One region of the Nocardiopsis sp. NPDC006139 genome, then DNA from elsewhere that is predicted to be linked to it. Evidence: riboswitches for the same ligand, from Rfam matches in the RefSeq annotation. Region 1 holds a riboswitch; the other holds the start of a gene.

Region 1 (4,188 bases):
CACCCTGGACTCGGGGATGCAGGCGGCCGCGCAGGAGGCCATCGACTCCCGGGTGCCCCCGGGGGACACCACCAAGTTCGCCGCGCAGGTGCTGGTGGAGCCCGGGACCGGCAAGGTCCGGGCGATGGCCCAGAACATGCGGTACGGGTTCGACGAGGAGGAGGTCGGGACGACCTCCATCAACCTGGCCGTCGACCACGAGGACGGCGGCTCGCACGGGTACCAGGCGGGGTCCACGTTCAAGGCGTTCACCCTGGCCGCGGCGCTCGACAAGGGGCTGAAGTACGGGACCAGCTTCGACTCGCCCAAGAGCGTCTCCGTGAGCGGGATGGCCAACTGCGAGGGCGGGACGATGTCCACGTGGAAGGTGAACAACGCGGGTGAGAGCGACGCGGGCTCGCACAACATGATCAGCGGGACCAAGGGGTCGGTGAACACCTACTTCGCCCAGCTCCAGAGGCGGGTGGGGCTGTGCGAGACCGCCGAGATGGCCGAGCGGACCGGCATCCACCGCGCCGACGGCGAGCCGCTGGGCGTGTGGAGCTCCTTCACCCTGGGCGACCAGGAGGTCTCCCCGCTCACCGTCGCCAACGCCTACGCCACCTTCGCGGCGCGGGGCGAGTACTGCGAGCCGCGCCCGGTGTCCTCCGTGACCATCGGCCGCGAGGGCGACGAGGACTTCCGCGAGATCCGGATGCGCTCGCACTGCGAGGAGGGGGCGGTGCCGACCCACGTGGCCGACGGCGTCAACCACCTGCTCCAGCAGACCTTCAAGGGCGGCACCGCGAACGGCCTGGGCATCGGCCGCCCGGCCGCGGGCAAGACCGGCACCACCGACAGCGCGGCCTACGCCTGGTTCGCCGGGTACACGCCCAACCTGGCCTCGGCCGTGGTGGTCGGCGACATCCGGGGCGGGGAGCAGAACCCGCTCCAGGGGGTGTGGATCGGCGGCCGGTACTACGGGATCGTCTACGGCGGCACGCTGCCGGGGCCGATCTGGCAGGCCACGATGAACCGCGCCGCGGCCGACCTGCCCGCGGAGTCCTTCGCCCCGTCGCCGCCCCGCTTCGGCGACCCGTCGGCGGCCCCGCCCAAGAAGGAGGAGGAGGGCGACGAGGACGCCTGACCGCAAGGCGCGGAGGGGCCCGGGGAGGGCCCTCCGGAGCAGTCCCCGGGGAGGGGACGGGGGCCGGTCCCGGTTCGGGGCCGGCCCCCGCGGCGTCCCGGGAGGTGAGACGGCACGGCACAGGACTGGCCTTCTCCGGCATATGGCGCATAATGGGGGCGAACCGACAGGGGAGCGCGTGAGCGCTGAGAGTGCGGAGAGTCCGCAGACCCTTACACACCTGATCCGGGTAATGCCGGCGAAGGAAGTCGTGGGAACCGCCACCGGTGGCGCGTCTCGCGCGCCGGAGGTCCGCTTCCGGCGCCGCAGTGCCCCGGTGCCGCTCTTGGCCGTATCCGCCCCTCGTCACACCGACGAAGGGACACATCGAATGGGCACCGACACCACCCCCGGTGGCACCTGGGCCGACATCAGGTCGCGGGCACGCGGCTGGCGCACCGTCGACATCGTCGTCGCCGCCGTGCTGGGCGTCGCCGTCGGCGTCGTGTTCTGGCTCTGGAACATCGTCTGGTCCATCACCACCCCGCTGTTCGCGGCGTTCCCGCCCGGGCAGGCGGCCGTCTACGGCATGTGGCTGATCTCCGGCGTCCTGGGCGGGCTCATCATCCGCAGGCCCGGCGCCGCCCTGCTGACCTCGATCGCCGCCGCCTCGGTGTCGGCGGTCCTGGGCACCCAGTGGGGGGTCATGGTCCTCCTCGACGGCACCCTCCAGGGCATCCTGCCCGAGCTGGTCTTCCTGGCCTTCGGCTACCGCCGCTGGGGCATGGGCGTCGCCGTCCTGGCCGCCGCCGTCGCCGGGATCTCCCCGGCGATCCGCGACAACATCGCCTACAACGTCACCTGGCCGCTGCACTACCAGGTGATCTACGGGGTCATCGTGGTGATCAGCGCCGCGGTCATCGCCGGGGTCGGCGCGCGCCTGCTCACCACCGCCCTGGCCCGCTCCGGCGCGCTGGCCCCCTTCGCCTCGGCCAAGGGCTGACCGTGGCCGACCGAGGACGCCCGGGCGCCCGCGTCGAGCTCTCCGGCTGGGGATGGCGGCACGCGGGCCGGGACGCGTACACCCTGCGGGGCGTCGACCTGGCCGTCGGGCCCGGTGAACGGGTGCTGCTGCTCGGCGCCTCCGGCACCGGCAAGTCCACCCTGCTGCACGCCCTGGCCGGGCTCACCGGCGACGACGGCGCCATCGGCGGAGAGGAGGAGGGCCTGCTCCTGGTGGACGGGGAGCGGGCCCGCCGCGGCCGGGCCGGGGTCGGGCTGGTCGCCCAGGACCCCGAGTCGCAGATCGTCATGGCCCGGGCCGGGGACGACGTCGCCTTCGGCCCGGAGAACCTGGGCGTGCCGCCGGAGGAGATCCGCGAGCGGGTGGGCGAGGCGCTGGAGGCCGTCGGGTTCCCCTACGGTCCGCGCCACCCCACCGGTGCGCTGTCGGGCGGCGAGAAGCAGCGCCTGGTCATCGCCGGGGCGATGGCGATGCGCCCGCGCCTGCTGCTGCTCGACGAGCCCACCGCCAACCTCGACCCGGACGGGGCCGCCCTCGTGCGCGGGGTGCTCGCCCGCCTGCTGGAGCGGACCTCGGCGACGATGGTGCTGGTGGAGCACCGGGTCGCCGAGGTCGTGGACCTGGTGGACCGGGTGGTCGTGCTGGAGGCCGGGGGCGGCGTGGCCGCCGACGGCCCGCCGCGCGAGGTGTTCGCCGCCCACGGCGCGGCGCTGGCCGCGCAGGGCGTGTGGGTGCCCGGGCACGAGCCCGACCCCTCCCCGGAAGCCGCCCCCGGCGGCCCGGTGCTGCTGCGGGCCGCCGGGGTGGACGCCCGCACCCCGCCCGGGCTGGGCGTGCGCGTCCCGCCCCGGCGCACGGTCCTGGAGGACGTGGACGTCGCGGTGCGGGCCGGGACCGCCACCGCGCTGACCGGGCCCAACGGCGCCGGCAAGTCCACGCTGCTCACCCTGCTGGCCGGGCTGTCCCGCCCCCACCGCGGCGCCGTCCTGCCGCACGGCCCGCTGGCCGACGCCGACCGGCGGCCGCTGGCGCGCTGGCCGGCGCGCAGGCTGGCCCGGCACGTGGGCACCGTGTTCCAGCACGCCGAGGACCAGTTCGTCACCGGCACCGTCCGGGACGAGCTGAGGTTCGCCCCGCTGCGCGCCGGGAGGGGCGAGGCGGAGACCGAGGCGTGGGTCGGCGAGCTGCTGGAGCGCCTGCGGCTGACCGCGCTGGCCGACGTGCACCCGTACACGCTTTCCGGGGGAGAGAAACGGCGGCTTTCGGTCGCCACCGCGCTGAGTTCCGGCCCTTCGCACGCCCCCGACGTGCTGGTCCTGGACGAGCCCACCTTCGGCCAGGACACCCGGACCTGGACCGAGCTGGTGGAACTGCTCGGCGGACTGCGGGCCGAGGGCCGCGCCGTCGTCATGGCCACCCACGACGAGCTGCTGCTGCGCCGCCTGGCCGACGTGCGGATCCGGGTCGCCGGCGGCCGGGCCGAGGAGACGGGCCGCGCCGACGCGGCGGAGGGGGGCACCCGTGGCCGACCGTGAGACCAACGCGCCGGTCGCGGACGCGCTGACCTTCGACGCGCCCGGGGACGGCGGCGCCCGCACCTGGCTGACCCGGTTCAACCCCGCGGCCAAGCTGCTGGCCGCGCTGGTCCTGGGCCTGGGCCTGGTCCCGGCGGTGGACGCCGTCACCGGCGGCGTGGTGCTGCTGGGCGTGCTGGCCCTGGTGCCGTTCAGCGGCCTGGACCGGCGCACCCTGCTGGTCCTGGGCGGGCCGTTCGTCCTCATGGGCCTGTCCAGCGGCCTGGTCAATTACCTGTACGGCGAGGAGGGCCTGGAGGGGGCGGTGGGGGCGGCGGTGCGCCTGCTGGCCATCGCCCTGCCCGGGCTGCTCGCCGCCGCCGGGAGCGACCCCACCGACATGGCCGACGGCCTGGTGCAGAGGCTGAGGGTGCCCGAGCGCCCGGCCATGGGCGTGCTGGCCGCGCTGCGGCTGGTCCCGCTGCTGGCCGACCAGTGGCGCACCATCACCCTGGCCCGGCGGGCCCGCGGGCTGGAGGCGGGCC
Region 2 (4,188 bases), on a different contig from region 1:
ACGGCCGCGACCCGGAACGATCCGCCGAACACGCCCTGGCGCCCGCCCTCCGAACACCCCCTGTGCCATGGGGGTTCCGGGGGCCCGGAGGAGGCGCCCAAGGGAAGAGGCCGGGCGGAGGCGTCCACGGGAAAGCGCGGCGTGGGCCGTCCGCCGGGGCCGGTGATCGGCGAGGACCTGGACGCAGCACCTAAGGCTCCGGCCCTCGAGGGCCGCCGACGGCACGGCCGTGCTGGGCCGGAAACGGGCCGGCGGTACCGCCGCCGGCCCGTTCAGGGACGCCCGGTGCGCGTCCGGGCCGTCAGGGCCCCGGGGTCACCCGGACCGTTCGGTGATGGGCAGGTACACCCGCCCGCCCTGCTCCCCGAACTCGGCGGACTTGTCGGCCATCCCCCGCTGGATGGCCTCGACCGTGTCCAGCCCGTTCTCCGCCGCGTAGCGGCGCACGTCCTGCGTGATCTTCATCGAGCAGAACTTGGGCCCGCACATGGAGCAGAAGTGCGCGGTCTTGGCCGGCTCGGCGGGCAGCGTCTCGTCGTGGTACGCCGTCGCCGTCTCCGGGTCCAGCGACAGGTGGAACTGGTCCTTCCACCGGAACTCGAACCGCGCCCTGGACAGCTCGTCGTCCCACTCCTGCGCCCGCGGATGCCCCTTGGCCAGGTCGGCGGCGTGGGCGGCGAGCTTGTAGGTGATGACGCCGGTCTTGACGTCGTCGCGGTCCGGCAGCCCCAGGTGCTCCTTGGGGGTGACGTAGCAGAGCATCGCGGTGCCGTACCACCCGATCTGGGCGGCGCCGATCGCCGAGGTGATGTGGTCGTAGCCCGGTGCGATGTCGGTGGTCAGGGGGCCGAGGGTGTAGAACGGCGCCTCGCCGCACAGCTCCTCCTCCAGGCGCACGTTCTCCGCGATCCTGTGCATGGGCACGTGCCCGGGGCCCTCGATCATCACCTGCACGTCGTGGGCGCGGGCGATGTGGGTGAGCTCGCCCAGCGTGCGCAGCTCCGCGAACTGGGCCTCGTCGTTGGCGTCGGCGATGGAGCCGGGCCGCAGCCCGTCGCCGAGCGAGAACGTGACGTCGTACTCCCGGAGGATCTCGCACAGCTCCTCGAAGTGGGTGTACAGGAAGCTCTCCCGGTGGTGGGCCAGGCACCAGGCGGCCATGATGGAGCCGCCGCGCGAGACGATGCCGGTGACCCGGCGGGCGGTGAGCGGCACGTACCGCAGCAGGACGCCCGCGTGCACGGTCATGTAGTCCACGCCCTGCTCGCACTGCTCGATCACCGTGTCGCGGTAGACCTCCCAGGACAGCCGGGCCGGGTCCCCGTCGACCTTCTCCAGCGCCTGGTAGATGGGGACGGTGCCGACCGGCACGGGCGAGTTGCGCAGGATGCGCTCGCGGGTCTCGTGGATGCGCTTGCCGGTGGACAGGTCCATGATCGTGTCGGCGCCCCAGCGGGTGGCCCACACCATCTTCTCGACCTCCTCCTCCACCGAGGAGGTGACGGCCGAGTTGCCGATGTTGGCGTTGATCTTGACCAGGAAGTTCTTGCCGATGATCATCGGCTCGGACTCGGGGTGGCGGCGGTTGGCGGGAATGACCGCCCGGCCCACCGCCACCTCGGAACGGACGAACTCGGGGTCCAGGCCCTCGCGTTCGGCCACGAACCTCATCTCGAGGGTGATGGTCCCGGCCTTGGCGTGGGCGAGCTGGGTGTCGGCCCCGTTGACGGGGGTGCGGGAGCGGATCCACTCCCCGCGCAGGGCGGGCAGCCCGGCGCGGACGTCGATGTGCGCGGTGTCGTCGGTGTAGGGGCCGGAGGTGTCGTACAGGTCGAAATGGCCGCCGTCGGTGAGTCCCACCCGGCGCCCGGGGATCCGGAGGGTGAAGCCCTCGGGGGTCTCGATGTCCCGGTAGACCTTGGATGATCCCATGATGGGACCGGTGGTCACCCGGTGCTCCCCGGTGGTGGGACCGGTGTCACGGCTCTGCGAAGCCGTCATGGCATGCCTCCCTACGTCGGAATTACCCGAACAGGTTCTGCGGTCGGCGACACCGTTGAGCCGCCCTCTCAGCCCGCCATGGCGCGAGCTCCCGCGTTGCGTTATCCCGTTGTGGGGCACGGTCGGGCCGTACCCGGGCGCGCCCGCGTTCACGGGCGGCCCCGGACACTGTACACAGGGACACCCCGGTCCCGTCCAGGGGTGCAGGGGGACCCGGAGGCGGGCCCCGGGGTCAGAAGAGGGTGTCCGGCTCCGGCCCCGACCCGGCCGCCAGCGGCGTGAGCAGGTCGGGGCGGTTGTTCTTGATGGTGTTGACGTCGGTGGACACCTCGTCCGCGACGAGCCGGTCCGCCGGGGTGTCGGCCATGATGTGCATCAGCTCGTCGGGCCCGGTGGCCGGGTCCAGCCACGCCTCCCAGTCCTGCCGGGGCACGATGACGGGCATCCGCTCGTGGATGTGCGCGAGCGCGGGGGCGGCCTCGGTGGTGATGACGGCGCAGCTCCACACCCAGCCCGCCGGGTCCTCCTCGGGGGCCTCGGGGTCGCGCCAGCGCTCGAAGATCCCGGCCATCGCCAGCGGCTCGCCGCCGCCGGGGTAGTGGACGGAGTAGGGCTTCTTGTCCGCCTTGGCCTTGCGCTTCTTGTGGTCGGGGTCGGTGGCGGGCGAGGTGCTGGCCTGGACCGTGCCGTCCCTGCCGACGAGCTGCCACTCGTAGTAGGCGTCGGCGGGCAGCAGGCAGCGGCGGCGCCGGAACGCCGTGCGGAACGCGGGCTTGTCGGCCACGGTCTCGCTGCGCGCGTTGATCATCCGGTAGCCGATGTTGCGGTCCTTGGCCCAGGAGGGGATCAGCCCCCAGCGCAGGGTGTGCAGGGAGCGCGGCCCGGGCGCGGCCTCCTCCCCGCCCTGCGGGGGCGGGCCGAGGACGGCGTACACCGGGCGGCCGGGCGAGATGTTGTAGTCCGGCTCCAGCTCCTCCAGCGGCGGCCAGGCGCGGGTGTCCACGTCCTCGCCGGGCAGGGACTCCTCCGGGAGGCCGAAGTCGAGCCGGAGCTGCTGCACGTTCCTGGACTGGGCATAACGACCGCACATGCGTCCGATCCTACGCCGACGGCACCCGCTTCCCATCCGTGACATCCGAATCCGCGGGCGCTCCCGCCCCCTCCGCGCCCCCGCGGCCGTCGCGGCCCGCGTCCCGGGAGCGGTCGCGCAGGGCGACCGCACCCCCGGCGACCAGCAGCAGGCCGCCGGCCGGGCCCAGGGCCCAGGGCGCCCACGAGTCCAGGGAGCGCAGCAGCAGGGAGCGCACCCGGGCCTGCTCGGCGCGGCCCGCGATCTGGTTCTCCCGCAGGCCCAGCTCCGCGTAGAGCAGGTGCGCCTCGCCGGAGGCGTTCTGCGGGCGCAGCGTCTCCAGCCGCGCCTCGTGGGCGTTGACGACCGTGCCGGACACCGGCTCCACCCAGTAGGTGCGCGTGAGCTCCAGCCAGCGGCCGGCGGTGACCGTGCCCTCCGCTCCGGGGGTGAACAGCCACGCGGGGACCTCGCGGGCCGACTCGGGCACCTGGGTCGCGGGGATCTCCTGGGTGTAGCGGCGCACGGTAAGCCCGGCGACCTCGTCGGTCCCCTGGAACTCCATGACGGGCGCGGCCCGCACCTCGGCGTCGTAGAAGGGGTGGTCGGCCTCCCCCACCCCGGGGGGCCAGGAGAACACCAGCCCGGCCTGGCGGACCGCCCGGTCGCCGTTCACGTGCTCGCCGCAGCAGTTGACGGCGCGGCCGGTGTCCCGGTCGACGATGGCCCGGCGGCTCCAGTGGTCGATCATGGCGCCCTCGGCGACGGTGTCCACCGACATCTCCCAGGCCGACCAGTCCGGGCCGTGGGCCTGGGCGCTGACGGACGTGTTGCGGACGATCCGCACCCCGTCCACCCACGCCCACCGGGACGTGTCCAGGTACCCGGCGCCGTCGGCGACCATCGTCACCTCGAACCGGCCCTGGGCGGGCAGCACCGCCACCCGGTCGTACACGTACAGCGGCAGCATCGCGGCCAGGGTCAGCAGGAAGGCGCCGACCGCCGCCGGGACCGTGCCCCGGGGCAGGGTGCGCCGCCCCGCGGTGTCGTCCGCGCTCATGTGCGGGCCTCCTCGTGGTCGCTCTCCCGGCCGCCGGCCTCCGGGGCGGGGCCGTCAC

The links. A riboswitch is a leader RNA that binds a small molecule or an ion and turns the genes downstream of it on or off. The one in region 1 is predicted to bind thiamine pyrophosphate.
Region 2: another riboswitch for thiamine pyrophosphate. It lies ahead of thiC (phosphomethylpyrimidine synthase ThiC); the one in region 1 lies ahead of ABZ249_RS06640 (ECF transporter S component).

The regions. Positions count from the first base shown of each region.
Region 1 covers NZ_JBEXTT010000004.1:104,122-108,309, reverse strand. The annotation lists gene ABZ249_RS06645 (transglycosylase domain-containing protein) at 1-1,126, shown strand, start outside; TPP riboswitch at 1,285-1,390, shown strand; gene ABZ249_RS06640 (ECF transporter S component) at 1,497-2,108, shown strand; gene ABZ249_RS06635 (ABC transporter ATP-binding protein) at 2,111-3,664, shown strand; gene ABZ249_RS06630 (energy-coupling factor transporter transmembrane component T) at 3,651-4,188, shown strand, end outside.
Region 2 covers NZ_JBEXTT010000002.1:407,171-411,358, reverse strand. The annotation lists gene thiC (phosphomethylpyrimidine synthase ThiC) at 316-2,001, opposite strand; TPP riboswitch at 1,995-2,106, opposite strand; gene ABZ249_RS03970 (SOS response-associated peptidase) at 2,234-3,091, opposite strand; gene ABZ249_RS03965 (DUF3068 domain-containing protein) at 3,102-4,130, opposite strand; gene ABZ249_RS03960 (alpha-(1->3)-arabinofuranosyltransferase) at 4,127-4,188, opposite strand, start outside.